DNA from 4 places in the Streptomyces sp. NPDC043812 genome. Region 3 is predicted to be linked to each of the others. Evidence: riboswitches for the same ligand, from Rfam matches in the RefSeq annotation. Region 3 holds a riboswitch; each other region holds the start of a gene.
The links. Region 3 has a riboswitch for cyclic di-AMP ahead of AC067Z_RS10825 (C40 family peptidase). Riboswitches for the same ligand answer to the same signal wherever they lie in the genome.
Positions count from the first base shown of each region.

Region 1: it holds a riboswitch for cyclic di-AMP, as region 3 does, so the genes downstream of both, AC067Z_RS07815 (M23 family metallopeptidase) here and AC067Z_RS10825 (C40 family peptidase) in region 3, are expected to answer to the same signal.
Region 2: it holds a riboswitch for cyclic di-AMP, as region 3 does, so the genes downstream of both, AC067Z_RS17480 (transglycosylase SLT domain-containing protein) here and AC067Z_RS10825 (C40 family peptidase) in region 3, are expected to answer to the same signal.
Region 4: it holds a riboswitch for cyclic di-AMP, as region 3 does, so the genes downstream of both, AC067Z_RS24465 (C40 family peptidase) here and AC067Z_RS10825 (C40 family peptidase) in region 3, are expected to answer to the same signal.

Region 1 covers NZ_JBWKCY010000004.1:121,644-128,679, reverse strand. The annotation lists gene AC067Z_RS07830 (bifunctional acetate--CoA ligase family protein/GNAT family N-acetyltransferase) at 1-2,081, opposite strand, end outside; gene AC067Z_RS07825 (HPr family phosphocarrier protein) at 2,253-2,534, shown strand; gene AC067Z_RS07820 (GntR family transcriptional regulator) at 2,723-3,403, opposite strand; gene AC067Z_RS07815 (M23 family metallopeptidase) at 3,595-4,377, opposite strand; cyclic di-AMP (ydaO/yuaA leader) riboswitch at 4,391-4,553, opposite strand; gene AC067Z_RS07810 (M16 family metallopeptidase) at 4,785-6,152, opposite strand; gene AC067Z_RS07805 (M16 family metallopeptidase) at 6,170-7,036, opposite strand, start outside.
Region 2 covers NZ_JBWKCY010000010.1:238,738-245,773, reverse strand. The annotation lists gene AC067Z_RS17490 (hypothetical protein) at 1-120, opposite strand; gene AC067Z_RS17485 (Rossmann-fold NAD(P)-binding domain-containing protein) at 134-763, shown strand; gene AC067Z_RS17480 (transglycosylase SLT domain-containing protein) at 884-1,672, opposite strand; cyclic di-AMP (ydaO/yuaA leader) riboswitch at 1,677-1,827, opposite strand; gene AC067Z_RS17475 (helix-turn-helix domain-containing protein) at 2,218-2,931, opposite strand; gene AC067Z_RS17470 (CBS domain-containing protein) at 3,176-3,778, shown strand; gene AC067Z_RS17465 (glycoside hydrolase family 65 protein) at 3,830-6,229, opposite strand; gene AC067Z_RS17460 (HAD family hydrolase) at 6,232-7,036, opposite strand, start outside.
Region 3 covers NZ_JBWKCY010000006.1:13,734-20,769, reverse strand. The annotation lists gene AC067Z_RS10835 (C40 family peptidase) at 1-1,020, opposite strand, end outside; gene AC067Z_RS10830 (hypothetical protein) at 1,353-1,706, shown strand; gene AC067Z_RS10825 (C40 family peptidase) at 1,794-2,948, opposite strand; cyclic di-AMP (ydaO/yuaA leader) riboswitch at 2,951-3,112, opposite strand; gene pcrA (DNA helicase PcrA) at 3,376-5,811, shown strand; gene AC067Z_RS10815 (M23 family metallopeptidase) at 5,882-7,036, opposite strand, start outside.
Region 4 covers NZ_JBWKCY010000017.1:84,042-91,077, forward strand. The annotation lists gene AC067Z_RS24455 (ATP-dependent Clp protease proteolytic subunit) at 132-767, shown strand; gene AC067Z_RS24460 (hypothetical protein) at 774-1,082, shown strand; cyclic di-AMP (ydaO/yuaA leader) riboswitch at 1,411-1,583, shown strand; gene AC067Z_RS24465 (C40 family peptidase) at 1,587-2,063, shown strand; gene AC067Z_RS24470 (LysE family translocator) at 2,145-2,777, opposite strand; partial or broken gene AC067Z_RS24475 (LysR family transcriptional regulator) at 2,876-3,812, shown strand; gene AC067Z_RS24480 (ATP-binding protein) at 3,831-4,262, opposite strand; gene AC067Z_RS24485 (8-amino-7-oxononanoate synthase) at 4,586-5,740, opposite strand; gene bioB (biotin synthase BioB) at 5,887-7,036, shown strand, end outside.

The DNA of each region.
Region 1 (7,036 bases), on a different contig from region 3:
GCCGGTACAGCGGGTGCCCCGGCGCCGGGCCGGCCGGTCCTGACGGGCCCGGCAGGCGTTGCGGTCACGGCATGCGGGGGGCCGTCCGTGCCCGGCGCCTCGCCGGGCCGGGTGCCGGGCGATGCGCCGACCGCACCGGTGCCGACGGCCGGGACGGGCGCGTCGGCGGAGGTCGAGGCCGCAGAAACTCCGGCCGGGGACGCAGCGGCGCGTGCCGGGGCCGTGCTCGACGCCGCGGCCAGGGCGTCCGCCAGCGCACCCATCTCCACGTGGACCACCGCCACCGGCTTCGCCGGGCTCGTGGCCGACGCGTCGCGCAGCGCCGCGGCCAGGACCTCGCCGTCGCCCGACTCCGTGACGCCGTTCTCGCCGACCCACGGGATCGCCGTGACGACGACGGCGTCGCACGCGTCGTCCTCCAGTGCCTCGGTGAGCGCGGCGCGGAAGTCCGCAGGGGCGGCCGCCGTCGTCAGATCGCGCGGCGGGAGCGGGCGCAGCCCCTCCGCCAGGCAGGCGTCGTACGTGAGGAGGCCGAGGGACTCGGAGTTGCCGAGGATGGCGACCCGCGGCCCCGCGGGCAGGGGCTGACCCGCCAGGAGGAGACCCGCGTCGACGAGTTCGGTGACCGTGTCGACGCGGATCACGCCCGCCTGGCGCAGCAGCGCGCCGACGGTGGCCTCCGGGATACGGGTCACCGGCACCGCGTGCCCGGGCGGCGTGCTGCCGCTGTGCCGCGCGCCCTTCACGACGACGACCGGTTTGACCGCCGCTGTGCGCCGGGCGAGCCGGGTGAACTTGCGGGGGTTGCCGATGGACTCCAGGTAGAGCAGGACGACATCCGTGCCGGGGTCCTCGTACCAGTACTGGAGGAAGTCGTTGCCCGACACGTCCGCTCGGTTGCCCGAGGAGATGAACGTCGAGAGTCCCGCGCCGCGTCGGTGCAGTCCGGACAGCAGGGCGATGCCGATCGCGCCGGACTGGGTGAACAGGCCGATGCGGCCGGCGGCCGGGGACTCGGGGGCGAGAGAGGCGTTGAGCCGGACGGTGTCGGCCGTGTTGATGATCCCGAAGGCGTTCGGCCCGATGATCCGCATCCCGTACGAGCGGGCCTGCCGCACCAGTTCGCGCTGGCGTTCGCGGCCGCCCGCGCCGCTCTCCGCGTAGCCGGCGGTCAGCACGACCAGCCCCTGGACGCCGTGCTCACCGCAGTCGGCGACGGCCGCGGGCACGTGCTCCGCGGGCACGGCGACGATGGCGAGGTCGACCGGCTCCCCGATCTCGCCGACAGAGCGGACGGCCGGCACGCCGTCCAGCTCGCCGGCTCCCTCGGGGAACGCGCGGTTGACCGCGTACACCCGGCCGGTGAACCCGGCACCGAGCAGATTACGCAGGGCGGTGCGGCCGACGCCGCCGGGCTGCCGGCCGGTTCCCACGACGGCGACCGAGCCCGGCGCGAGAAGCCGCTGGACCGAGCGGGCCTCGGCGCGCTGTTCGCGGCCGCGCTGCACGGCGAGGGACTCCGCGGTCGGTTCGAGGTCGAGCGTCAGATGGACCGAGCCGTCCTCGAAGCTGCGCTTCTGGGTGTAGCCGGCGTCCCGGAACACCTTGATCATTTTGTTGTTGGCGGGCAGCACCTCCGCCGCGAACCGCCGGATGCCGCGCTCCCGTGCGACGGCCGCGATGTGTTCCAGCAGTGCGGAGGCGACTCCGCGCCCCTGGTGGGCGTCCTGGACCAGGAAGGCGACCTCGGCCTCGTCGGCCGGAGCGCTCGCCGGCCTGCCCTGGGCGTTGATCCGGTCGTACCGGACCGTGGCGATGAACTCCCCGCCGACGGTGACGGCGAGCCCGACCCGGTCCACGTAGTCATGGTGGGTGAAACGGTGCACGTCCTTGGCGGACAACCGGGGATAGGGCGCGAAGAAGCGGTAGTACTTCGACTCGTCGGAGACCTGCTCGTAGAAGCTGACCAGACGGTCCGCGTCCTCGGTGGTGATGGGCCGGATGCGTGCGGTGCCACCGTCGCGCAGCACGACGTCTGCTTCCCAGTGATCAGGGTAGGCGTGCTCCGACGAGGTCTGCATGCGAGCAGCGTACGGCGGATGCACGGGTCGCGTGGGTGGTTGCGCACGGGCACGCTGGGAGGGCCGTTCGGCGGTGCGGCCGCAGGCAGGGCCGTCGGCGGAGCACCCGCCAACGCATGAGAGACTGGTCTAGACAACCATTAGGACCTGCAAGACCTGAAGGGCAACACCATGGCTGAGCGTCGCGTCAATGTCGGCTGGGCCGAGGGCCTTCACGCCCGCCCCGCGTCCATCTTCGTCCGTGCCGCGACCGCCTCCGGTGTCCCGGTGACGATCGCCAAGGCCGACGGCAACCCCGTCAACGCCGCCTCCATGCTGGCCGTGCTCGGCCTGGGCGCGCAGGGCGGCGAGGAGATCGTGCTCGCCTCCGACGCGGACGGCGCCGATGTCGCGCTGGACCGTCTGGCGAAGCTGGTGGCCGAGGGTCTGGACGAGCTCCCCGAGACCGTCTGATCCGCAGTATCGCGACAAAGCCGCGGCGTTCCTTCCGGAGCGCCGCGGCTTTGTCGTCCCCCACCGGCTCCCCCGCCGGCTTTTCCCTCACGGGCAGCACGAATTCGGGCACTCAATTCCGCCGACCCAATTCCGGTGACGAAAAATGGCCGCCACCGAATACCACACCTTTGTATACGGCTCGATTGTTAATTGCGGAGGCTCGCGATGTTTACGGGATGTTGCGAAGTCCTCACCCGCTCCGCCCGGCGTCGCAGACGGTGCTCCCCCGCAGCCCTTTCCGCATGCAGCGCGGTGAGCGTCCGGGCCCGTTCCACGTCGCCCCGCGCCACGGCGTCCACGATGGCGCCGTGCTCCGCCCAGGACTCGACGGGTGCGGCAGGCTGCTCGACCGAGTACATCCACGCGATCTTGTGGCGCAGCTGGATCAGCAGGGCCGTCAGCCCCGGGCTGCCGCACGCCTGCGCGAGCGTCTCGTGGAACCAGGAGCCGAGGGAACGCAGGTCCTCGCCCTGCCCGCGGCGCGCACGCTCCTGACCGAGCCTCACCAGGCCGCGCAGCACCTTGAGATGCGCCTCGGTGCGCCGCTGTGCCGCGCGGGCGGCACCGAGCGGCTCCAGCAGCATGCGGATCTCCAGCAGGTCGGCCGCCTCCTGCTCGGTGGGCTCGGCGACATGTGCGCCGGCGTGGCGGCGGGTGACGACGAACCCCTCCGACTCCAGGGTGCGCAGCGCCTCGCGCACCGGGACGCGGGAGACGCCGTAGCGGCGTGCGAGGTGCTCCTCGGTCAGCCGGCTGCCGCGTTCGAATACGCCGGAGACGATGTCGTCGCGGATCGCTGTGCATACAGAGTGCGCGGGAATGCGCATGACCGAACCTCCGCTTTGATCCGCGCGAAACGCAGCCGATTGACTCGTGTCCGGTGACTCTATTCCAGTCCGCTGGATTTTCCGATGGCCGACCGGAATCCATGCATATCCTTTGGCCGGAAATGGCAGGGCGCGACACAAACGCCGAGGGCCCCCGGCTCGTGCCGGGGGCCCTCGGGGAGATGCTCGGGTCAGACGCTGACGCCGCGGGCGCGGAGGTAGGCGACCGGGTTGATGTCGGAGCCGTACTCCGCGGTGGTGCGGGCCTCGAAGTGCAGGTGAGGTCCGGTCGAGTTGCCGGTCGAGCCGGACAGGCCGATCTGCTGGCCGGGGGTGACCTGCTGGCCGACCGAGACGCCGATGGACGACAGGTGGCCGTACTGCGTGTAGGTACCGTCGTTCATCCGGATGACGATGTTGTTGCCGTACGCGCCGCCCCAGCCGGCCTCGACCACGGTGCCGGAGCCGACGGCGACGACCGAACTGCCGGACGCGGCGCGGAAGTCGACGCCCGAGTGGCTGCCGGAGGACCACAGGGCGCCGCCGGTCTGGTAGCCGGTGGTCACGAAGGAGCCGGCGATCGGGAGCCGGAAGGAGTTCAGGCGCTTGCGCTCGGCCTCACGGGCGGCGCGCGCCTTGGCCTCGCGAATCTCCTTGGCGCGCGCTTCGGCCTTGCGCTTCGCCTCGGCCTCGGCCTTCGCCTTCGCCTTCGCCTTGGCGGCGGCCTCGGCGGCCTCCTGCTTCTGGGCGGCGGCCTGGTCGGCGATCTCGTCGGCGATGGATCCCATGGAGACGATCTGCGTCAGCCCGGTGTCCTCGACGGACGGGGCTTCGGCTTCGGCGGCGAGCGCCGGGGAGGCGAGGGTTCCGATGACGCCGGTGGTGGCAAGGGCCGCGACGCCCGCGATCTTCGCGCTCCTGCGCGTCAGGCGGCTCGGGGCACGATGCTTCCCGGTGGCACGGGTGAACGCCATGAAGTGGCTGGTCCTTTCCTTCCTTCTCGCCTACCGGGTTAGCTGACGGGTTCGGAGCAGGAAGGTCTCCTACGGACTCCTCCGCACACGGCGAAGGCGTCCGATTCACCCCAGGGACTGCGTGGGTCCCCGGCTCCCCAGGCTCGCGCCTGACGGGGACTCGGCGATGGCTGTCCGATGCCGCGGGCGCGGCGGGATCTTGGCGGACAGCCGCACCGACGCTAGGCAGCTCATCCGTCAATCACCAAACGGACAGCCCCTTTTGTAGCGCATGCCACAGGGCGTACACGTCGCTTCCGCAAGGAAACGGACAAACAGCGGAACCCCGGCAAATACCTCGAAGCCAGGGTTCCGCTTGCTTGCACAACATCCGTTTTGTGCTGTTTGCCGAAGAAGGGTGCTTTCAATCAGCCGGTGACGACGGTCACTTCACCGATGCCGAGCGCCTTGATCGGCTCCTCGATCTGCGAGGCGTCACCGACCAGCACCGTGACCAGCCGGTCCACCGGGAACGCGTTCACGGCCGCGGCGGTCGCCTCCACCGTGCCGGTCTGCGCCAGGCGGGCGTAGAGGTGGGCCTGGTAGTCGTCCGGGAGGGACTGCTCCACCTGGTCGGCCAGCGTCGCGGCTACGGAGGCCGCCGTCTCGTACTTCAGCGGCGCCACGCCCACCAGATTCTGGACGGCCACATCGCGCTCGGCGTCGGTGAGGCCCTCCGCCGCCAGGGTGCGCAGCACCTTCCACAGGTCGTCGAGCGCCGGACCGGTGTTCGGCGTGTCCACGGAGCCGCTGATGGCGAGCATCGCGGCGCCCGAACCGTCCGGGGCCGAGAGCAGCACCTGACCGAAGGCGCGCACACCGTAGGTGTAGCCCTTCTCCTCCCGCAGGACGCGGTCCAGCCGGGAGGTCAGCGTGCCGCCGAGGCAGTACGTACCGAGAACCTGAGCCGGCCAGACGCTGTCGTGGCGGTCGCCGCCGATACGGCCGAGGAGCAGCTGCGTCTGCACGGCACCGGGCCGGTCGACGATGACCACACGGCCGGTGTCGTCGGCGGTGACCGGCGGCACCGGGCGGGGCGCGGCCTTGTCACCCGTCCAGGCGCCCAGGGTGCCGGCGAGAACGTCGTCGACGTCGATGCCGGTCAGGTCGCCGACGATCACGGCGGTCGACGTGGCGGGGCGGACATGCGTCTCGTAGAAGGCACGCACGGCAGCGGAGTCGATCCGGGCGACGGTCTCCTCGGTGCCCTGCCGCGGTCGCGAGACCCGCAGGGAGGACGGGAAGAGCTCCTGGGAGAGCTGCTTGGCCGCCCTGCGGGCGGGGTTGGCCATCTCGTGCGGGATCTCGTCGAGGCGGTTGCGGACCAGCCGGTCGACCTCGTTGTCCGCGAACGCCGGGGCGACCAGGGCCTCGGCGAGCAGCCCGAGCGCCTTGGTCAGCCGGGAGGCCGGGACCTCCAGGGACACCCGGACGCCGGGGTGGTCGGCCATGGCGTCGAGAGTGGCTCCGCAGCGCTCGAGCTCGGCGGCGAACTCCTCAGCGCTGTGCTTGTCGGTGCCCTCCGACAGGGCACGCGCCATGATCGTGGCGACGCCGTCGAGCCCCTCGGGCTCGGCGTCCAGCGGCGCGCCGAGGATGATCTCCACGGCCACGACCTGCTGACCGGGGCGGTCGCAGCGCAGGACCGTCAGGCCGTTGTCCAGCGTGCCGCGCTCGGGGGCGGGGAAGGCCCAGGGCCGGGCGGTGCCGGCGGTGGGCTGCGGGTGGAAGTCCATGGTCACGGCAGCGTCGCTCACTGGTCCGCCCCCTCGTGCTCGTCGTTCTCTGCGGTCTCGTCGTCGGCGGAGACGGGCTCGTAGACCAGCACGGCCCGGTTCTGCGGGTGCAGCCTGGCCTTGGCGACCGCCTGCACCTCGTCGGCGGTGACGTCCAGGACCCGCTGCACGGCGGTCAGCGCCAGCTGCGGGTCGCCGAACAGGACCGCGAAGCGGCACAGTTCGTCGGCCCGGCCGGCCACGGTGCCGAGCCGGTCGAGCCACTCGCGCTCCAACTGGGCCTGTGCGCGCTCCATCTCCCCGGGCGTCGGGCCCTCGGCGGCGAACCGCGCGAGCTCCTCGTCGACCGCGGCCTCGATCTGCGGAACCTCGACCCCGCCGGAGGTCTTGACGTCCAGCCAGCCGAGCGAAGGCGCGCCGGCCAGCCGCAGGAGGCCGAACCCGGCGGCGACGGCCGTCTGGTCGCGGCGGACGAGGCGGTTGTGCAGCCGGGAGGACTCGCCGCCGCCGAGGACGGTGAGCGCCAGGTCGGCGGCGTCGCACTCGCGTGTGCCGTCGTGCGGGAGGCGGTAGGCGGCCATCAGGGCGCGGGCCGGTACCTCCTCGACGATCTCCTCGCGCAGCTGCTCGCCGATGTTCTCCGGCAGGGAGCCGTCGCGCGGAGGCTGCTTTCCGTCGTGCGAGGGGATGGACCCGAAGTACTTCTCGATCCAGGCGAGCGTCTGCTCCGGGTCGATGTCGCCGACGACCGAGAGCACCGCGTTGTTCGGCGCGTAGTAGGTGCGGAAGAAGGCGCGGGCGTCCTCGAGGGTCGCGGCGTCCAGGTCGGCCATCGAGCCGATCGGCGTGTGGTGGTACGGGTGGCCCTCGGGATAGGCGAGGGC
Region 2 (7,036 bases), on a different contig from region 3:
TCAGCGGCCTGCCCGTGCGAGCGGCCCGGACAACAGGACCTCGAGGGTCTCCCGCAGGGTCGCGGTGAAGTCGAGGCGCAACGCGGCGAGCGCGGGGTCGGCGGCGTAGGCGGCCTGCATCGCGGCCGAGGGGATGGGCGTAGGTCCAGATGGCACCGAAGACCAGTTCGCCCTGACACTGCGCCTGCTGCCCGCCCTGCTCGCCGCCCCCGCGCCGCGCGTGGCGACCATGAGCAGCGGTACGGCCAACTTCGGCCGGATCCGGTTCGACGATCTCCAGTGGGAGCGCCGCTACCGCCCGAACCTGGCGTACGCGCAGTCCAAGCTGGCCGATCTGATCATGGCCGGCAGGCTCGCGGAGACAGCCGCCGACAGGGGCTGGAACCTGGTCAGCACCGCCGCCCACCCGGGCTACACGATCACCAATCTGCAGACAGCGGGAGCGAGCCTGGGCCGGGTCAGGCCGCCCCGGCTGCACGCGGTGCGCAAGGCGCTGGACTTCCTGCCCAAGCAGGGTGTCGAGCAGGGCTCCGAACCCCTGCTGTTCGCGGCAGCCGATCCGGCAGCAGTGTCCGGCGGGTACTACGGACCCGGTCACCGCCTCGGGCTCGTGCGGCCCACCACCACCGCGCGCATCACCCGCCGGGCGCTGGACCCCGCGGTCAACGCCCGGCTGTGGTCGGAGGCCGAACGCCTCACGGGGTTCACGCTGCCCGCTGCCGCTGAGGACCGGGCCGCGGGAACCGCCGTCGCGGAGCAGTGACTCCCGCGTCGGAGCCCGCCCGGGAACGGCCGAGGGGCGCGGGTGCTGACGAGATGTCAGGACCCGCGCCCCTCGGCCGTGAATTCATGTGCAATCGGAACCGCGAAGACAACGGGACGGTCAGTAGGGACCGTTCACATTGTCGATCGAACCGTACCTGTCGGCGGCATAGTTGCACGCGGCGGTGATGTTCGCGACCGGGTCGTAGCTGTCCATGGAAGTACCGGGCACATGGTAGGCGCGGAAGGTCGGGTCGATCACCTGAAGAAGACCCTTGGACGGCGTTCCGGCAACGGCGTTGGAATCCCAGTTGTTGATCGCCAGCGGATTGCCCGAGGACTCACGCATGATGTTGCGGTGAATTCCCTCGTAGGATCCGGGAATTCCGTGCTTGCCCATCACGTCGAGCGACTCGCGGATCCAGCCGTCCAGGTTGTCGGCGTACGCGGTGGGCTTCGCCTTGGGGGCGGCCTTGGTGGGCGCGGCGCTCGTGCGCTCGGAGCGGTCCGCGCGGTCGGCGGTGGCACGCTTCGCGGAGTCCGCCGCCGTCTTGGCCTTGGCGCCGATGGTCAGCTCGAGGCCGGGACGGATCAGCGCCGGGTCGGCACCGATGTTCCGGCGGTTGTCGTTGTACAGCTCCTTCCAGCCACCACTGAGGGAGTGCTGGTGGGCGATCCGCGACAGGGAGTCGCCGGCCACGACGGAGTAGGTGCTCGGCGCCTTCTTCGCGGGAGCAGGGGCCGACACGGCGACCTTCTCGACGGTGGCCGGCTGGGCGGGCTGGGCCGCGCCGGCGGTGGTCGCGCCGATCAGTGGCAGGGCGAGGGCCGCACCACCCGTGCCTGCGACGGCGAATCCGCGAGTGAGGCGGTGGGACTTGGGACGGCGGTGCTTACCCTTTGCAGGCATGACGAATTCCTCTCCGTCGCCTGCGAGGTGAGCTGTCGGGTTCGGACTGGAGATGTCCGGTCGCCGGATTGCAGCGACTTCACCCCTAGCCGTTCCGCTGTGCGGACCGGCGGCTTACCTGGGTCCCCCGCTCCTGCCCTACGCGAGTTTGTGTGGTCGGGTACCGGACGGCGGCAGGATTCGGCGTTCCATCCGGAATGCGGTGACCGTAAGCGAGAGCGCCCGGAGGAAACAAGCCCTGAATTCACAAACGCAATGGATAGGCAGAGAAAGGGACAAATGATCTCATCATCCATTGATCACGGAGGGCCCAACTCTCGCTCCGCGCAAGGAAAGTGGAGCACTTGGTTCCGCTCAGGGTTCCCACGGTCGTGACCGAAGTCACGACCGCTGGAACAAAGAATGACGAGACATGCAAGATGCCGCTAAACGGACATGAGGGCAATCAGAAATGAACCAGTCATGCGGCGAATTCCGAAACATTCGCTAATGAAGCTGAATGCCCGATTCATCCCCCGAGGGGTCGGGCCCTGACTGTCAGGCCCTCACCGGTGGAGATGCGGGCGTCCCGGCGCCGCGCGCACCAGGATGCGGCGGCCCGTGACCCTCTCCGGCGCGACCGCGATCCACAGCTCCCGCTCTCCCCCGGCCCATGGCGCGCTGTACGCCTGCCGCTCCAGCTCCCGTACGGCGGCCTCGTCGGTGACGGTCCGGGCGGTGCCCACGACCAGCACACTCCATCCCTGGCTGAACGCCTCGTCGATATGGTCGACTTCGAAGGCGATCTCGCCGTCGGCGGCCCTGGCGGGCAGCACGTCGGGCGTGGTCAGGAAGGCCACCTCCCCTTCGGCGACAAGGTAGTTGACCGGGAGAATGGCCGGCCCCTCCTGGGTGGTGACCGCGACGCGGCCCACCCCGTGCGTCCCCAGCAGCGACCAGCACTCGTCGGAACCGAGCTCCACCAGCTCGGGGTGGTAGGCGGCCCTGCCCACCCCCGGCGGCAGATCGGCCTCTCCGCCGGTCAGCGCGGTGACCGTCGTCTCCAGGGCATCGGCCAGACGCAGCAGGAAGCCCATCCCGGGCGTCGCCGACTTGTCCTCCAGATACTCGATGTACCCCGGTGCCGAGCCCGCCCGCAGGGCGACGTCCTCCCGGGACAGCCCGAGCTGCCGCCGACGGGCAGCGACCCGGCGACCGATCTCCTCCTTCGGCCCTCCCCTGCCCGGAACACCGGCTGCGGTCGTGGGCTGCTCGGGCATGGTGGGCACCTTCCCCAATCCGTGTTCCAGCCGCGACGCGGGCCTCGCGCCCACGGTAGCCACGGGACGCAGGCGCCGCACGGCGGCGGGGCGGGGCCACCGGCGGGGTCCGGCGGCGGCGGGCGGACCGGCGGGGCGGTCCGGGCATACGGCGCGGGTGGCCGACACTGGACATGATCGGAGAATCGGGGAACAGGACGAAGGCGCGTGGAGGTGCCGCGATGAAGCTCAGGACCGGCGGGCGATGAGGCACCGTTCCGTGGCCGACCTGATGACGCCGCAGGCCGTCGTCGCACAGCGCGGCACCGCGTTCAAGGAGATCGCGCGACTGCTCGATGAGTACGGCATCACGGCCGTCCCGGTGATCGACGAGGACGGCCGGCCGGTCGGCGTGGTGTCCGAGGCGGACCTGCTGCGCAGATACACCAGCGGCAGTGGCTCCGACACCGCCGAGGGGCTCATGTCCAGCCCCGCCGTGGTGGCACGTCCCGAGTGGAATGCCGTGGAGGCTGCCCGGGTGATGGAGGAACGCCGCATCAAACGGCTGCCGGTGGTGGACGCCTCCGGCCGGCTCATCGGGGTGGTGAGCCGCAGCGATCTGCTCCAGCTGTTCCTCCGCCGCGACCGCGCCATCCAGGAGGAGATCGTCGAGGAGGTGCTCGCGCGGACGCTCGGGGTGTCCCCCGCGGCGGTGGCGGTCGAGGTCGACGACGGCAGAGTGACGCTCAGCGGGATGCTGGAGCACAGAAGTCAGGTGCGCATCGTGGTGCGTATGTGCCAGAGCATCGACGGCGTGGTGGACGTCGTCGACCGGCTCGCCTTCGAGCACGACGACACGAAGGCGTGAGCGGCGGGGCACGACGACACGGAGCCCTCAGGGGCGGGGCACGCCGACCGTTCAGTCCTCCGGCAGGGTGAGCAGGCACGACGTGCCCGGCTCCACGGACACCGTGTGGTGGGAGAGCCGCACCTCGACGGGGGGCCCGTCGGAGGCCGGTACGCCGATCCTCAGCTCCCCGGGCCGCATCCGTACCCGCACACCCCAGTGCCCGTGGTAGCGGACGGAGAAGCCGTACTCGGACAGCTGGGGCGAGGGGACGGGGTCGAACCACAACGCCCCGTTACGGGTCTCCAGCCCGGTCAGGCCGCGCTGGAAGAGGTCGAGGGTGCCCGCCATCGCGCCCAGGTGCACGCCCTCCTCGGTGGTGCCGCCCTGCAGATCGGCAATGTCGCCCTCCAGCGCCTCGCGGCAGTACGACCAGGCATCCTCGCGGCGCACCCTGGCCAGCACCCAGCCGTGGACCAGACCGCTGAGAGTCGATCCGTGGCTGGTGCGTCTCAGGTAGTAGTCCACCGTCCGGTGCCAGGTCTCGGCGTCGAGTTCGTAGCCGAGGCGCCGGAAGAGGCCACTCAGTTCGGCGGGCGAGAAGAGATAGCCGAGCATCAGGACATCGGCCTGCTTCGACACCCGGTAGCGGTTGACGGTGTCGCCCTCGGCCTCCAGGACGCGGTCGAGGCGGCGGATGTCGCCGTGGCGGTCTCGCAGTCTGTCCCAGTCCAGTTCCTCCAGATCGCCGTAGCCGTGGAACTGGCTGATGACGTCGTCATGGAAGGGCACGTACAACCGCTGCGAGACCTCCTGCCAGCGCGTCAGTTCGGCGGTGTCGAGTCCGGTGCGTTCGCGCAGTTCCGTGCGGCGCGGTTCGGGCAGGTCACGTACGACGTCGATCGCACGGGCGAGCACCCAGGCCGCGGTGACGTTGGTGTAGGCGTTGTCGTCGAGGCCGGGCCTGTCCGAGCCCGGGTACGCCTCGTGGTACTCGTCGGGACCCACCACCCCGCGGATGCGGTAGCGGCCCATGGCCTCGTCGTACACCGCGAAGTCCGCCCAGAAGCGGGCGATCCGCGTCAGCATTTCCGCGCCCTTGGTGTGCAGGAACTCCGCGTCGCCGGTCGCCTCGCAGTACTGCCACACGTTGTACGCGATGGCCGAGCCGACATGGTGCTGGAGGCGCGAGTGGTCGGGCAGCCAGCGACCGGAGCGCGGGTTGAGGTGCAGCTCCTGTGTCTCCTCGCGCCCGTCGCTGCCGCTCTGCCACGGGTACATGGCCCCGCGCCGCCCTGCGTCACGGGCGAGCTTGCGTGCCTGTTCGAGGCGGCGGTAGCGGTACGTCAGCAGAGCCTGCGAGACCTCGGGGAAGTGCAGGTTCAGATAGGGCAGGACGAACAGTTCGTCCCAGAAGACATGGCCCCGGTACGCCTCGCCGTGCAGGCCGCGGGCGGGCACCCCGACGTCGAGGTCCGCGGTGTGCGGCGACAGGGTCTGCAGGACGTGGAACAGGTGCAGTTGCAGAATGCGCCCGGCCTCGCCCGGCACGTCCAGCTCGCCCCTGCGCCACAGTTGCACCCATGCCGTGCGGTGGGTGCGCAGCACCTCGTCGAAGCCCGGGGCGCGCGTCACGCGGTCGACGGCCGCGTGCAGGGGGTCGCTGATCGCCGAGTCGCGGGAGGTGTGCAGCGCGACCGTCTTGTCGATGGTCCGGGTGCGGCCGGCCACCAACGACAGCCGCAGCAGCTGGACGGCGCGAAGGGGTTCGTGGGCGGTGTGGGCCTGTTCGTGGTCCGCGGGGTCGTCGGCGGTGGTGCGGGCCGCCATGCCGATCCGGATGTCGGACGTGGTGGTGCGGCAGCGCAGCCACATCATGTCCGTCTCCCCGTCACCGGCGTTGACGTGGACCAGATGGCTGCCGTTGAGCTGTCGGTAGCGTGCCACGCCGCTGTTGGTCACCGCACCGTCGAGCGCGGACTCGACCTCGATGTCCCCGGACCAGCCGTCCGCGGTGAACTCGGTGCGCAGTGCCGCGAGATGCGGATCTCCCATGTGGACGAGGCGCAGTTGACGCACGGTGAGGACGCGGCCGTCGTCGGTGGCGTACCGCGCGGTCCGCTCGAGTGTCCCCGCGCGCAGGTCCAGCTGCTGGCGGTGTGCGAGCAGGGCGGGGCCGTCCGGGCCGAACCAGGGTTCGTCGCCTTCCGCGCTGTGCAGGCGAAAGCGCAGGGGCAGCCAGTTGGGCAGGTTGACCATGTCCTCGTTCTCGACCTGGCGGCCGGAGACCGTGGAGGTGAGCCGGTTGTAGCAGCCCGCGGCGTACGTGCCGGGGTAGTGCAGGTCGTCGGCGACGCATTCGGGGGCGGCACCGCGGGTGGCGAAATAGCCGTTGCCGAGGGTGCACAGGGCTTCGCGGAGCCGCTCACGGGCGGGTTCGTACCCCTCGTACGTCCAGATCCACTCGGCCATCGTCAGTCCTCCGGGGTACGGGGGCCGCGGGGCGCTTCACCGGCTGCGCGACGGTGCGCCTCCCTTGGCCCGGCGTCCGCGCCGTGGGTGTCCGGCTCCTCGGCGAGCAATTCGGCGAGGTCCCGCACGACGACGTCGGCGCCGCGGTCGAGCAGCGCGGTGCCGGGGCCCGCGGTGCGGTCGACGCCGACCACCAGGGCGAACCCGCCGCGCCGTCCGGCCTCCACACCGGCCAGCGCGTCCTCGACGACCGCGGAACGGGCCGGCGGCACGCCGAGCCTTCGGGCCGCCTCCAGGAAGAGCGCGGGATCCGGTTTCCCGGGCAGACGGAGCCGGGCCGCCTCGCTCCCGTCGACGAGTACGTCGAAGTACGGGAGTGTGCCGGAGCGGGTGAGCAGTTCACGGGCGTGACGTGAGGCGGACACGGCCGCAAGGGGAACCGACCGGGCGCGCAGCGCGTTCAGCAGCCGTACGGTGCCGGGGTAGGCGTCGATGCCCTGCTCGCGCAGGCGCGCCGTGTACAACTGCTCCTTGTACGCGGCGACCGCGCCCACCGTGTCCGTGCCCGGTGGGTCGTCGATGCCGCCGGGCGGCAGGTCCAGGCCGCGCGAGGCGAGAAACGCGGCGGCGCCGTCCAGCCGGGACCGGCCGTCGACATGGCGCAGGTAGTCGTCCCGCACGTCGAACGGGCGGCGGGCGCGGGGATCTTCGGGCGGGTGGTCCGCGAGGCAGGCGTCGAACGCCTTCTTCCATGTCGCGGCGTGCACGCCTGCCGAGTCGGTGATGACGCCGTCGGTGTCGCACACC
Region 3 (7,036 bases):
GTCGATCGGTGCGATGCGCACGGGCGCTCCGGGACGTGGTGCGTGGATCATCTGGCCGCCGCCGATGTAGAGCCCGACGTGCGAGATGCCGGAGTAGAAGAAGAGCAGGTCTCCTGGGGCGAGTTGGGAGCGGGAGACGCGCTGTCCGGCGTTGATCTGGGTGTAGGTGGTGCGCGGCAGCGAGACACCGGCCGAGCGCCAGGCGGCCTGGGTCAGCCCCGAGCAGTCGAAGGAGGACGGACCGGTCGCCCCCCAGACGTACGGCTTGCCGAGCGCGCCGTAGGCGTACGCCACGGCCTGCGCCGCCCGGCTGTTCGGCGCTTGCAGCGAGCCGCGGGGGGTGGCGGACCGGTCGGCGCGGTCGGTGCCGGTGTCTTCGGCCGGCTCGCCGGCGGCGTACTGGGTGCGCTGCTCGGCGGTCAGCCGGGCCAGCAGCCGTTCGGCGGCGGCGAGTTTGTCCTGCACGGTCGTCTTGTGCCGGGACAGCTCGCGCCGCCGTTCCTCCAGCTCGGCGATGCGTTCGCCGGCCCGCGCCCTGAGCCTGCCGATGTCCACGAGCTGACGGTGCACACCGGCGATCGCGGCGGCCTGCCGCTCCCCGGCCCGTTCGGCGAGTGAGGCGCGCTCGAGATACTCCTCGGGGTCGGAGGTCAGCGCGAGCTGCAGCCCGGGGTCGATGGTCCCGGAGCGGTACTGGGCGGTCGCGAGCGAACCGAGGGCGTTGCGGGAGACGTTGAGCCGCTCGGTCCTGCGGGCCGCCTCGTCGCGCAGTGCGTCGAGCGACGCACGGGCCTTGCCGGATTGCTCCTTGGCGCCGTTGTACCGCTCGGTCGCCTCCTCGGCCTCCTGGTACAGCTTGTCGACCCGGGCCTTGATCTGGGCGGGGGTGAGGCGGGGTTCCGCGTGGGCGGAGCCGTCGAGGGCGGTCGTGGTCGCAGCACCCGCGAGTGCCAGGGTGGCCGCGGTGCGGGCGGCCGGCCCGGTGAGCGGATGCTGCTTCGGTTTCCGGTGCGCTGCCACGGGGGCGCCACGTCCTTCCTCGTACCTGCGGTCCGGCGGCGCACCGCACAGGGGGAGCGGCGCGCCGCCGGATCTCTCGGCGGTGGCGGCCGGGTGCCCTCCGGCTGCACAACGGCGGGTGGGGAGCCGGCCACCTGGTGCAGGACGCTAAACCTGGCCGCCACGCCCATGAGACGTAAGGAGCGGAACTGTCCGAAGCCGGTCGTCGCTGCTCGTTTTCTTCGCACCGGTCCGGTGCCGCGGGAGCGGGTTGCCGACGCGCACTGACCGATGCGTCGGATGCGGCCCACCCGGCCCCGGAGGGGTGGTATGGCGAGGATTAGGCTCGGCCCATGGACGTACTCATCAAAGTCTTCGTCGCCCTGCACATCATCGGCATCGCCTCCCTGCTGGGCGGCTTCCTCACCCAGATGAAGGCGATGGGCGCGGGCACGGCACGCTTCACCCCGGCGATGCTGCACGGGGCCCTGACGATGCTGGTCACCGGCGTGGCGCTGGTGGGCCTCAACCAGGCCGACGACCAGACGGTGAACAACGTCAAGATCGGCATCAAGCTGGCGGTGCTGGTGGTGATCCTCGGGCTGGTCTACGTCAAGCGTGACGAGGAACAGGTCGACAAGGCCCTGTTCGGCGCGGTCGGCGGGCTGACCGTGGCCAACATCTTCATCGCGACGCTGTGGACGTGACCAGCCCCGCGGACGCCGCGGCCTGACCGCGTACACACGGATGCCCGGGCGGGTGGACCGCCCGGGCATCCGTGTGTCCGATGCCGGTCAGACCGGGCGGACGCTGCCGTAGATCGGCATGTAGTAGATCGACTCCTCGCGGACGTTCGCGCCCGGCTTCGGTGCGTGGATCATCTTGCCGTCGCCGATGTAGATGCCGACGTGGCTGATGTCGTCGTAGAAGAAGACCAGGTCGCCCGGGAGCAGATCGGCCGTCGCGACGCGCTGGCCGACCTTCACCTGGTCCCAGGTGGTGCGCGGCAGGTCCACGCCGGCCGCCTTCCAGGCCCCCTGGGTCAGTCCGGAGCAGTCGTACGAGCTCGGGCCGGTCGCGCCCCAGACGTACGGCTTGCCGATCTGGGAGCGGGCGAAGGCCAGGACCTTGTCGGCCTTCGCCGCGTAGCTGCCGTCGTCCGTGCCGGTACCGCTGCCCGTGCCCGTCTCCGGAGGTGTCTGCTCGCGCTCCTGGCGCTGCCGTTCGGCCTCCGCCTTCGCACGCGCCTCCGCCTCGGCCTTCGCTTCGGCCTTGCGGCGGGCCTCCTCCTCCTTCTCCCGCTCGATCGCGGCGAGACGGGCCTTCTCCTCGGCCGTCAGCTTCGAGAGCAGGGTCCGGGCCTCTGCCAGCTTCGTCTGGACGCTCTGCTTGCTGATGCGCAGGGCCTTCTGGGAGTCGGTCAGCGACTCCAGCCGCTTCGTCGCCGTGGCACGCTGCTTCGCGGCCGCGGCGCGCTCGGTCTCGTACTCGGTGATCGCGCTCTGCTGCTGGTCCGTCATCCGGTCCATCAGCTGCGTCTGCTCGAAGTACGCCTGAGGGCTGTCCGCGAAGAGCAGGGCGGCGGTCGGGGTGACGGCACCGGTGCGGTACTGCGCGGCGGCGTAGTTCCCCAGGGCACGGCGCGACTCGTTGAGCTTCTCGGTGCGCTTGGCGGCGTCGTCGAGCAGCGTGTCGACCTCGCGGCGCTTCTCCTCGGTGGCCTCTTTCGCCTGGTTGTACTCCTGGGTCGCGGTGCCGGCCTGCCGGTACAGGTCGTCGACCTTCTTCTGCACGTCCTCGACGGAGGGCTTCGGGTCGGTCGGCGCCGCGGTGGCGCTCTGCGTCGACAGCAGAGTGACACCGGCGAGGGCGGCCGTCGTGAACCCGACGGCAGGGGAGGGTTTTACGCTACGGCTGCGGATCCTGCGATGCGACGCCAAGGCCGGCATCTCCTTCTTCCGTGAACCGCCTACCGGGTTAGCTGACGGGTTCGGGCGGAACGGAAGATGCCCTACGGACCGAGTGGAGCGCGGTCCGATTCACCCCAATAGTGCATGTGGGTCCCCGGTTCTGAACTTCCTTACGGAAAGCCCGGATTCGGCGGAGACGGCGCGGATGGCGGGGTTCGCCATGGCGGTACGGGCCGTCTGGTCGAGCACGCTAGCCAACTCGTGCATCTGCTGTGAAGGTTGATGTTCGATATGTCCGATACATTTTCGTGACCTTTTTCGGTGAGCAGGACTTCCGGCCGTACGTGTGGCGCACCGGATCCGCCCGGTCACGGAACGCGTCCGCCTCCGCGTGCGGACGGATGTCCGGGGCCGGATCGGCATACGGCACCGGGTTGTCGGTCCGGCCGCCTAGACTCGATAAGCGATGAGCAGCCTCTTTGACGACAGCTTCCTGGCGGATCTCCAGCCCCGAGCGGAGGAGCACCCGCCCCCGCCCGAGGAGCACGCCCCGGAGCCGATCCCGGACGACCTCTTCCAGGGCGCCTACGACGTGCCCCCGGCCCGCGACGGGTACTACCGCGACGGTCACCCGCGCCCCGCCGTCGACCCTGCGGCCCTGCTCGAGGGGCTGAACGTGGAGCAGCGTGCCGCGGTCGTGCACACGGGCACCCCTCTGCTCATCGTCGCCGGAGCCGGTTCCGGCAAGACCCGTGTGCTCACCCACCGGATCGCGCATCTGCTGGGCACCCGCCATGTGCACCCCGGCCAGATACTGGCGATCACCTTCACCAACAAGGCCGCCGGTGAGATGAAGGAGCGCGTCGAGCAGCTGGTCGGCCCGCGGGCCAACGCGATGTGGGTCATGACGTTCCACAGCGCGTGCGTGCGCATCCTGCGCCGCGAGTCGAAGAAGCTCGGCTTCACCTCGTCGTTCTCGATCTACGACGCCGCCGACTCGAAGCGGCTGATGTCCCTGGTCTGCCGCGACCTGGACCTCGACCCGAAGAAGTTCCCGCCGAAGTCCTTCAGCGCCAAGATCTCGAACCTGAAGAACGAGCTGATCGACGAGGAGACCTTCGCCGACCAGGCGGTGGACGGCTTCGAGAAGACGCTCGCCGAGGCGTACCGGATGTACCAGGGACGGCTGCGCGAGGCCAACGCCCTGGACTTCGACGACATCATCATGACGACCGTCCATCTCCTCCAGGCGTTCCCCGACGTCGCCGAGCACTACCGGCGCCGCTTCCGCCACGTCCTCGTCGACGAGTACCAGGACACCAACCACGCCCAGTACACACTCGTACGCGAGCTGGTGGGCACGGGCTACGAGGACCTGGAGCCCGCCGAGCTGTGCGTGGTCGGCGACGCCGACCAGTCGATCTACGCCTTCCGCGGCGCGACGATCCGCAACATCCTCCAGTTCGAGGAGGACTACCCGGACGCGACGACGATCCTGCTCGAGCAGAACTACCGCTCCACGCAGACGATCCTCTCCGCCGCCAACGCGGTCATCGAGCGCAACGAGTCCCGCCGCCCCAAGAACCTCTGGACCAACGCCGGTGCGGGCGCCCAGATCACCGGCTATGTCGCGGACACCGAGCACGACGAGGCCCAGTTCGTCGCCGACGAGATCGACCGGCTCACCGACGCGGGCGACGCGAAGGCCGGCGACGTCGCCGTCTTCTACCGGACGAACGCCCAGTCCCGTGTCTTCGAAGAGATCTTCATCCGCGTCGGCCTGCCCTACAAGGTCGTCGGCGGAGTGCGCTTCTACGAGCGCAAGGAGGTCAGGGACGTCCTCGCGTATCTGCGCGTCCTGGCCAACCCCGAGGACAACGTCCCGCTGCGCCGCATCCTCAACGTCCCCAAGCGCGGTATCGGTGAACGCGCCGAGGCGATGATCGACGCCCTCGCGCTCCGCGAGAAGATCACCTTCCCGCAGGCGCTGCGCCGCGTCGACGAGGCGTACGGAATGGCGGCCCGCTCGGCGAACGCGGTGAAGCGGTTCAACGTGCTGATGGAGGAACTGCGCACGATCGTCGACTCGGGCGCGGGGCCCGCGGTCGTGCTGGAGGCCGTCCTGGAGCGGACCGGCTATCTTGCCGAACTCCAGGCGTCCACCGACCCGCAGGACGAGACGCGCATCGAGAACCTCCAGGAACTCGCCGCCGTGGCACTCGAGTTCGAGCAGGACCGCGCGGAGGAGGAAGGCGCGGGCACGCTCGCCGAGTTCCTGGAGAAGGTCGCGCTCGTCGCCGACTCCGACCAGATCCCCGACGAGGATCAGGAGGGCACCGGCGTCATCACGCTGATGACCCTGCACACCGCGAAGGGCCTCGAATTCCCCGTCGTCTTCCTGACCGGTATGGAGGACGGCGTCTTCCCGCACATGCGCGCCCTGGGACAGACCAAGGAGCTCGAGGAGGAGCGGCGCCTCGCCTACGTGGGCATCACCCGCGCCCGCGAGCGCCTGTATCTGACCCGGTCGTCGATGCGGAGCGCCTGGGGCCAGCCCTCGTACAACCCGCCGTCGCGTTTCCTGGAGGAGATCCCGGGCGCGCACCTCGACTGGAAGCGCAAGGGACCGATGTCCGCGCCCGCCGGGCCGACGTCGGGCATCACCTCGTCGCTCTCGTCGTCGCGTGCGCGAGGGGGCGCGTCCGGGTTCGCCACGCGGCGGACGAACGACAAGCCCGTGATCGCGCTGTCCGTCGGCGACCGCGTCACACACGACCAGTTCGGTCTCGGCTCCGTGGTGGCGGTGACGGGATCCGGCTCGGACGCGCAGGCGACGATCGACTTCGGCGACGAGAAGCCGAAGCGCCTGCTGCTCCGGTATGCACCGGTCGAAAAGCTCTGACGGACCGGCCTACATGACAGAAACCGCCCGGCCCTCGTGAGAGGGCCGGGCGGTTCGTGTCAGAGTCTGCTCAGGTCGGGTCGATGCCGTGCCCGCGGAGCCACGGCAGCGGGTCGATCGCCGCGCCGCCGCCGGGACGCACCTCGAAGTGCAGATGCGGTCCGGTGGAGTTGCCTGAATTGCCCGAGTAGGCGATGACGTCGCCGGCCTTGACGGAGCCACTGCGGATCTTGGTGCTGCTGAGGTGGCAGTACCACGTCTCGGTGCCGTCGGCCGCGGTCACGATGGCCATGTTGCCGTAGGCGCCGTTCCACTGGGTCCGGACGGTGCCGTCCGTCGCGGCCATGACCGGAGTGCCGTACTGGACGGGGAAGTCGATACCGGTGTGCAGCGACATCCAGTTGACGCCCGACTGCCCGTAGTACGCGCTGAGACCGTCCTGCTTCACGGGAAGCACGAACTTGGGGCGCAGCGCCTCCCGCCGTGCCGCTTCCGCCTCGCGCTTCTTGCGCTCCGCCTCCTGGCGCTCCTTGAGATCGATGCGCTCCTGGGTGCGGGAGGCGCGGTCACCGAAGTCGCGGGCGTCCTCGCTGAGTGCGGCGAGCTGTGTGTCCATCTTGCTGTTGGCGGCGACCTGCTTGACCGAGGCCGGATCCGCGGCCGCCAGGTTGGACGTGTCGTCCTTCGCCTCGCTGTCGGCGAGACCACCGACCGAAGCGGCGGCGATACCGGCAACGCCCATGACGCAGGCGGAGGGTACGGCGACGGTGAGGAGTGCGGAGCGCTTGGCGGGCGTACGGCGCCGACCGCGGCCGCCGCTGCCGGAACGGCGGACGGGGCGCGGGGTGACAGGCGCTACGGGCATGGCGGCCATGGTCTGCGTCAGGGCGCTGTGCTCCGACTCGGCATCCGTGCCGGCGTCGCTCTCGGCGTCGTTCCCGTAGACGTAGTCGTCCTCGTACGCCGGTTCCGCAGTGGCGTCCGTGCGGTCCTCTTCGCCCTGGTACTCGGTGTCGCTCGCGGGCGCGACGTCCTGGTACTCGGCGGCGGGATACTCGCCGTCCTGGTAAGCGGGCTCGCCGTACGGGATGTCCTCGTGCTCCGCGTACGGAATCTCGGAGGCCTGGTAGTCGGCGTAGCCGTTGTCGTACTCGGCGGCCGGCACGAACTCGTGCTCCGGCGTGAACTGTTGCGGTACGAGCCCTGCCGGGGACGTTGCCGTGCC
Region 4 (7,036 bases), on a different contig from region 3:
CTGAGAGTGAAATAGCCCCTGACCTGTAGCTTTCCTCGGATCCGTAGGCCATGCTCCCCATCATAACGGCCTGTACATCCTGTACATTTTTTACAGATGGACAGTGCCACGGACCTGAGGAGAGGTACGTCATGACCCGCCCTGCCGCCCGCTACGTCCTGCCGGAGTTCACCGAACGCACCAGCACGGGAACCCGCACTCTCGACCCGTACTCCAAGCTGCTCGGCGAGCGGATCGTCTTCCTCGGCACCGCCGTCGACGACACCTCCGCGAACGACGTGATCGCACAGCTGCTGCACCTCGAATACGCGGCCCCCGACCAGGACATCTGCCTGTACATCAACTCGCCGGGCGGCTCGATCAGCGCGATGACGGCGATCTACGACACCCTGCAGGTCGTCACCTGCGACATCGCCACCACCTGCCTCGGGCAGGCCGCTTCGACCGCCGCCGTACTGCTCGCGGCCGGCACCCCCGGCAAGCGCATGGCACTGCCGGGCGCCCGCATCGTCGTCCAGCAGCCCGCCGTCGAGGAGCCGTTGCGCGGCCAGCCCTCCGATCTGGAGATCCACGCCGCGGAGTTGCTGCGTCTGCGCGAACAGCTCGCCGCGATGCTGGTGCGCCACACCGGCCAGGACGCCGAGCGCATCGCCGCCGATCTGGAGCGGGACAAGATCTTCGACGCACAGGCGGCGAAGGCGTACGGCCTGATCGATCACGTCATCGAGAGCCGCAAGGCTTCGTCGGCAGCGCCCGGCGGGCGGTGACCCACGATGCTGCCGCCCGAGATGCCGCCGCTGCCCGCCCTGACCCGCGCCGAGGCCGAGTTCATCGACCGCTTTCTCGAAGTGGTCGATCTGGTGGGGCGCATCAACCCGGCCCGCGCCACGCACACGTACGGCGCGCTGCGTGCGGCACAGGCCCTGGTCGGGCGTGCCGCCGCCCTGAAGGACGCCCTGACTCTCATGCACATGCGCGGCGAGAGCGAGGTGTACGCGGACACGCTCGCCGAAGCACTGCGCATCCTGGACGGGGAACGCCGGGCGAACCGGGTGACCATGCCGTCCGTGCCGACAAGTTGACGATCGATCCGCTCTGTCAACCGCCGACGGGGTAACGGTGTTCGTACCCCGTTCGGTGGAGTTCGGGCGAAGTTGTTGCGTGTCGCAGGACTTGCGCGGCGAGACCACCGATTTGGCGGCATCGGCGGGCTACGCCGCTGGTACGACCATGATTCCGCGTCAGGCGAATGGGCCTCCAACGCCCCTGCCCACCCGAACAGATCAGTCGTGATTGCCTTCACAAAAGCCGTTTCAACTCGGAAATCGGACACGCGTGGGTCAGGATCCGTGGGACGACAAGCCCCCGCCACCTTGACGGGGCGGTCCGAGCGGACGCTGAGTCCTGCCGCCGCATCGGATGCCTGGTCGACAGAAGTGCATCGGCAGGAGTGGAGGACCCGAGCAGTACGGGGCGACCGGTGATCCCGGTCCTCTCTTGGGGTGAAGCCGCTTCGGCGGCCGGGCGTCTTCGCCGGTCCGAACCCGACAGGTCATCCTTCACAGGCGGCTGACGAAGGGTTGCGCATGACTGCGCAGACGCATCTCCCGCTCCTGTTCTCACGCGCGGGCGCCGTTTCGGCACTGACCATGGCCGTCTTCGGCGGCACGCTCGTGGCTCCTGGCGCCACCACCCCGGGCCATGCCATCACCAGCCACGCGAGCAAGGCACTCCAAGTCGCGGAATCGAAGAAGGGATCGCCGTACAGATACGGCGGGACGGGCCCGTCGAGCTTCGACTGTTCCGGACTGACTCTCTATTCGTACAAGGAGGCGGGCAAGCAGCTGCCCCGCACCGCCCAGCAGCAGTACAACCGCACCCAGCATGTCTCCGCCGCCGATCGGGAACGCGGTGACCTGGTCTTCTTCCACGCGGGCGGGCTCGTCTACCACGTGGGCATCTACGCCGGCCATGGACAGATCTGGCATTCGCCCAAGACGGGCGACGTGGTGCGGCTGGTCAAGATCTGGACGAGCAAGGTGTACTACGGCCGCGTGGACTGACACCCCGACAGACGCTGTTCCCCAGCGGTGGTGACAGCAATTGATCGGCCGTCAACGTCGAACGGCCGCTCGACCTCCACGTCAGTGGGCGAGCGGCTGGACCAGCAGGGTCGCGCCGAGCGCGGTGAGCGCGCCGCCCGTGACGCCTTCCACGGCACGCGTGGTGCGCGGCCTGCGCAGCCATCGGCCGAGCCGGTCGACCAGCAGTGCCACCGCCGGGAACCAGACCAGTGCGAGCACGACCACGATGGTGGCGAGCAGGAGCGTGCGCGGCAGGACCGCCGCGCCGTCCGGCACGAACTGCGGCAGGAGGCTGAGGAAGAGCACCGGCGCCTTGGGGTTGAGCACGTTGGTGAGAAAGCCCCGGCGCAGGCTGAGTGCGGCACCGCCGGCGGACCGGCCCTCGTCGGCACCGGTCTCGTCGGCGAGCGGGCGCAGCGCGGAACGCACCGCACGGATGCCCAGCCACAGCACATAGGCGCCGCCCGCGATCTGCAACGTCCGGTACAGCGCGGGCACCGCCACCAGCACCGCGGCAAGCCCTGCCACGGCCAGCGCGGTGTGGACGACCAGTCCGCCCGCCACCCCGACCGCGCAGGCAACCCCTGCCCGCCGCGAGGCGAGCGCGCTGCGTACGACCACGGTGAAATCGGCACCCGGCATGGCGACCATGCCCGCGGCGACCCCGATGAATGCGACCAGGTGTGCGTCCATGGCTTCCATCGTGACGGCGCGCAGGCCTTAACGTGTGCTTGCAATCTTCTGGGTCTGCCCAAAGCAATGCTTAAGGCTGCCGACGCTCGAGGGGTGCCATGTACGACCCGACACGGCTGGCGGCCCTGGTCGCGGTGGCGGAGGCCGGTTCGATCACCCGTGCCGCCGCACGCCTCGGCTACACCGCCCCTGCGCTCTCCCAGCAGCTGGCCAAGCTGGAACGGGAAGCGGGTGCCCCACTGCTGGTACGGCACCACCGCGGGGCCCGGCTGACGGCCGCGGGCGAGCTGCTCGCGGAGCGGGCCCGCCGCGTGCTGGACGAGATGGACCGGGCACGGCACGAACTGGCCCGGCTGTCCGGACTGTCGGGGGGACGGCTACGGGTGGGGACGTTCACCACCGTCGGCGTCCATCTGCTGCCACCGGTGCTCAGCGCCTTCCGCCGTGCCCATCCGGACGTGGAGCTGACCGTGGCCGAGTACGAGCCGCCGGCAGGGGTCGCCGCGGTGGCGACCGGCGAGGTGGATCTGGCGCTGACGCACGCCTATGAACCGGCCGAACCCGCGCCTCTGCCGCCGGGCGTGGCCGTGGAACCGCTGCTGGTGGAGGAGCTGGTGCTGATCACGGCCCCCGGGCATGCGCTGGGCGGGCGGCTCGGGCCGGCTGCCGGTGAGCGCGCTCGCGGGGCAGCCGCTGATCAGCAGCGCTCCGTCGCATCCGCCGCGCAAGGGCGTGGAGGGTGCGCTGGCGCAGGCCGGCGCGACACCGGCCGTGGTGTGCGAGTCGCCCGGTTACGCGCTCGTGTGCGCCCTGGTGAGTGCCGGGATCGGTGTGGCGGTGGTGCCGGAGATGGTGGCCGCGATGTCGGCGACGCCATTGCAGGTACGGCAGTTGGAGCCAACCTCGTTCCGCAGGACGATCTCCGTGGTGCACCGGGGCGAGGAGTCCGGCCCGGCGGCGCAGTCACTGAGGGCACTGCTGCGCGGCTCGTTCGGACGCGCCGGGCAGCAGACCGCGGGCGCCCGGCCGTTGTGACAGCACGGACGCGCTGGTTCAGCTCTGCACGGGGACCGACCACGGCAGGGCGATCCAGACGGTCTTGCCGCCCTCGTCGGTGGGGGTGACGGACAGCCGTCCGCCGTACTGCGCCGTGAGGCTGCGGATGATGACCATGCCCCGGCCGTTGTCCTGGCGGACCGCGGCGGGCAGGCGACGCGGCCAGCGCGGATGACTGTCGGTGACACCGATGCGCAGCTGTTCGTCCCGTTCGAGACACAGGTCGAGGGTGAAGGTCGGCGACTGGCCGAGGGTGTGCTGCACGGCGTTGGTGGCCAGTTCGGAGACGATGAGGCGCACCGTGTCGACGGCGTCGGCACCGTCGGGCATCCCCCATCCGCGGACGACGTCGGTGGCGTATCTCCGGGCGGCCGGGACCGAGGCCGGATCGCTCGGCAGAGTGACGGATGCTTCTTGACGGTCTGCCATGGCGACGCTGCCCCTTTCCCACCGGGCCGGGCTCCGACTCGTAGCGGATGACACACGAGGACGGCCGCGGATTGTGCTTCTGCGTCAGACTGCCACCTTGCACAGGACGCGGTCGGCGATCCACCGGATAGGCTCATATCTATCGCTCAAAGCGGTGAACTCTGCGACGAGAGAGCGTATTTGGGGCGGTCCGGACCTCCCCGGCACACGCTCACGAACCGGCCGCGGTCACGCGGCGGGTGGTGTCCGTGGACGCGACGGCGTCAGCGGAGGGCGCGGCGCCGGGAAGGCCGTCGGCACCTCGTCGGCATCGGGCAGCACCGTCACCGGGCGGGCGCCGTGCCGAGGATCGTCGCAACAGCCATGTCGATCTGCCCGGCGGTGAGGTCGGCGCGCGCGGTGAGCCGGATCCGGGAGATGCCGTCCGGTACGGACGGCGGCCGGAAACAGCCCACGACGAGACCCGCCGCACGGCAGTCCGCCGCCCATCGCAGCGCCGCCTCGGGCGAGGGGGCCCGGACGGACACCACCGCCGCGTCGGGCCGCGCCGCGGTCAGACCCGCGCCGGTCAGCCGCCGGTGCAGCTCGGCGGCGACGTCCCGGGCGCGCTCCGCGAGCTGCGGCTCGCGGCGCAGGAGCCGCAGGCTCGCGAGTGCCCCACCCGCCGCAGCGGGCGCGAGGCCCGTGTCGAAGATGAAGGTCCTGGCGGTGTTGATCAGGTGCTCGATCACGCGGGCGGGGCCGAGGACCGCGCCGCCCTGGCTGCCGAGGGACTTGGACAACGTGAGCGTGGCGACGACGCCGGCAGTTCCGGCGAGGCCCGCGGCGTGGAGTGCGCCGCGGCCGCCGTCGCCGAGCACGCCCAAGCCGTGGGCGTCGTCGACGAGCAGCGCGGCAGCGTGCTCCCGGCAGGCAGCCGCGAGAGCGGGCAGCGGCGCGGCGTCGCCGTCGACCGAGAACACCGAGTCGGTGACGGCGAGGGCCCGCCGGCCGGGGTGGGCGTCGAGCGTCTTGCGCACGGCGTCGGGCGCGGCGTGCGACACGACCGCGATCTCGGCGCGGGAGAGCCGGCAGCCGTCGACGATGGAGGCGTGGTTGGACGCGTCGGAGACGACGATCGCGTCGCGGCCGCTGAGAGCGGTGACCGCGGCAAGGTTCGCGGCGTATCCGGAGGACAGGACGAGGGCCGCCTCGAATCCGCAGAAGTCGGCCAGTTCGCGTTCGAGCTCCGTGTGGAGGGCGGTGGTTCCGGTGACGAGCCGGGAGCCGGTGGCGCCGGCTCCCCAGCTGCGTGCCGCGTCGGCGGCGGCCGCGGTGACCTCGGGGTGGCGGGTCAGGCCCAGATAGTCGTTGCTCGCGAGATCGAGGGCGGCGGAGTCGGCCTCGCGCGGCCGGAGCGTGCGGACGAGGCCCGCGCGCTCACGGCGGCGCGCCTCGTCGTCGATCCAGGCGAAAGGATCGTGAGGGGCCTGCGGCATGAGAGCTCCGGTCCTTTTGTAGGCAGCGCACAGACCCTAACCGGGTCTGTCCAAGGATCGGATGTGGCCATGCACACACCTCAAACAGCCGCTGTTGTGGAGTTCCTCCTTGGCCCGAGCCCGTGCCGTACGTCAGGATCAGCGCCATGGATCTGCTGAACACGCTGGTGGAGAAGGGGCTGCGGCGCGAGCTGCCGACCCGTGAAGAAGCGCTCGCCGTGCTGGCGACCTCCGACGACGATCTGCTCGATGTGGTGGCCGCGGCCGGCAAGGTGCGCCGCCAGTGGTTCGGACGGCGGGTGAAGCTCAACTATCTGGTCAACCTGAAGTCGGGCCTGTGTCCCGAGGACTGCTCGTACTGTTCCCAGCGGCTCGGCTCGAAGGCGGAGATCCTCAAGTACACCTGGCTCAAGCCGGACGAGGCGTCCGACGCCGCGGCCGCGGGTGTGGCGGGCGGCGCCAAGCGGGTGTGCCTCGTCGCGAGCGGGCGCGGTCCCACCGACCGCGACGTCGACCGGGTCTCGAAGACGATCGCGGCGATCAAGGAGCAGAACGAGGACGTCGAGGTCTGCGCCTGCCTCGGGCTGCTCTCCGACGGCCAGGCCGAGCGGCTGCGCGAAGCGGGCGCGGATGCGTACAACCACAACCTCAACACGTCCGAGGGGACGTACGGGGACATCACGACCACGCACACCTACGCCGACCGTGTGGACACGGTGAACAAGGCGCATGACGCCGGCCTGTCCGCGTGCTCGGGTCTGATCGCCGGCATGGGCGAGAGCGACAAGGACCTGGTCGACGTCGTCTTCGCGCTGCGCGAGCTGGACCCGGACTCGGTGCCGGTGAACTTCCTGATCCCCTTCGAGGGCACGCCGCTGGCCAAGGAGTGGAACCTGACGCCGCAGCGTGCGCTGCGCATCCTCGCGATGGTGCGTTTCGTGTGCCCCGATGTCGAGGTACGCCTCGCGGGCGGGCGCGAGGTGCACCTGCGCACGCTCCAGCCGCTGGCGCTGCACCTGGCCAACTCGATCTTCCTCGGCGACTATCTGACCAGCGAGGGCCAGGCCGGCAAGGCCGACCTGGAGATGATCGCGGACGCCGGATTCGAGGTGGAGGGCGCGGACACCACCACGCTGCCGGAGCACCGCGCCGCGAGCGGCGGCTGCGGATCGGTGTGCGGCGAAGGATCGGGCGGCTGCTCGGACGAGGCCCCGCAGGCGGAGACGACGGCCGCGGAGGCGACCGAGGTACCGGCTGCCCGTACGGATCTGGTCGCTGTGCGCCGCCGTGGCGCGG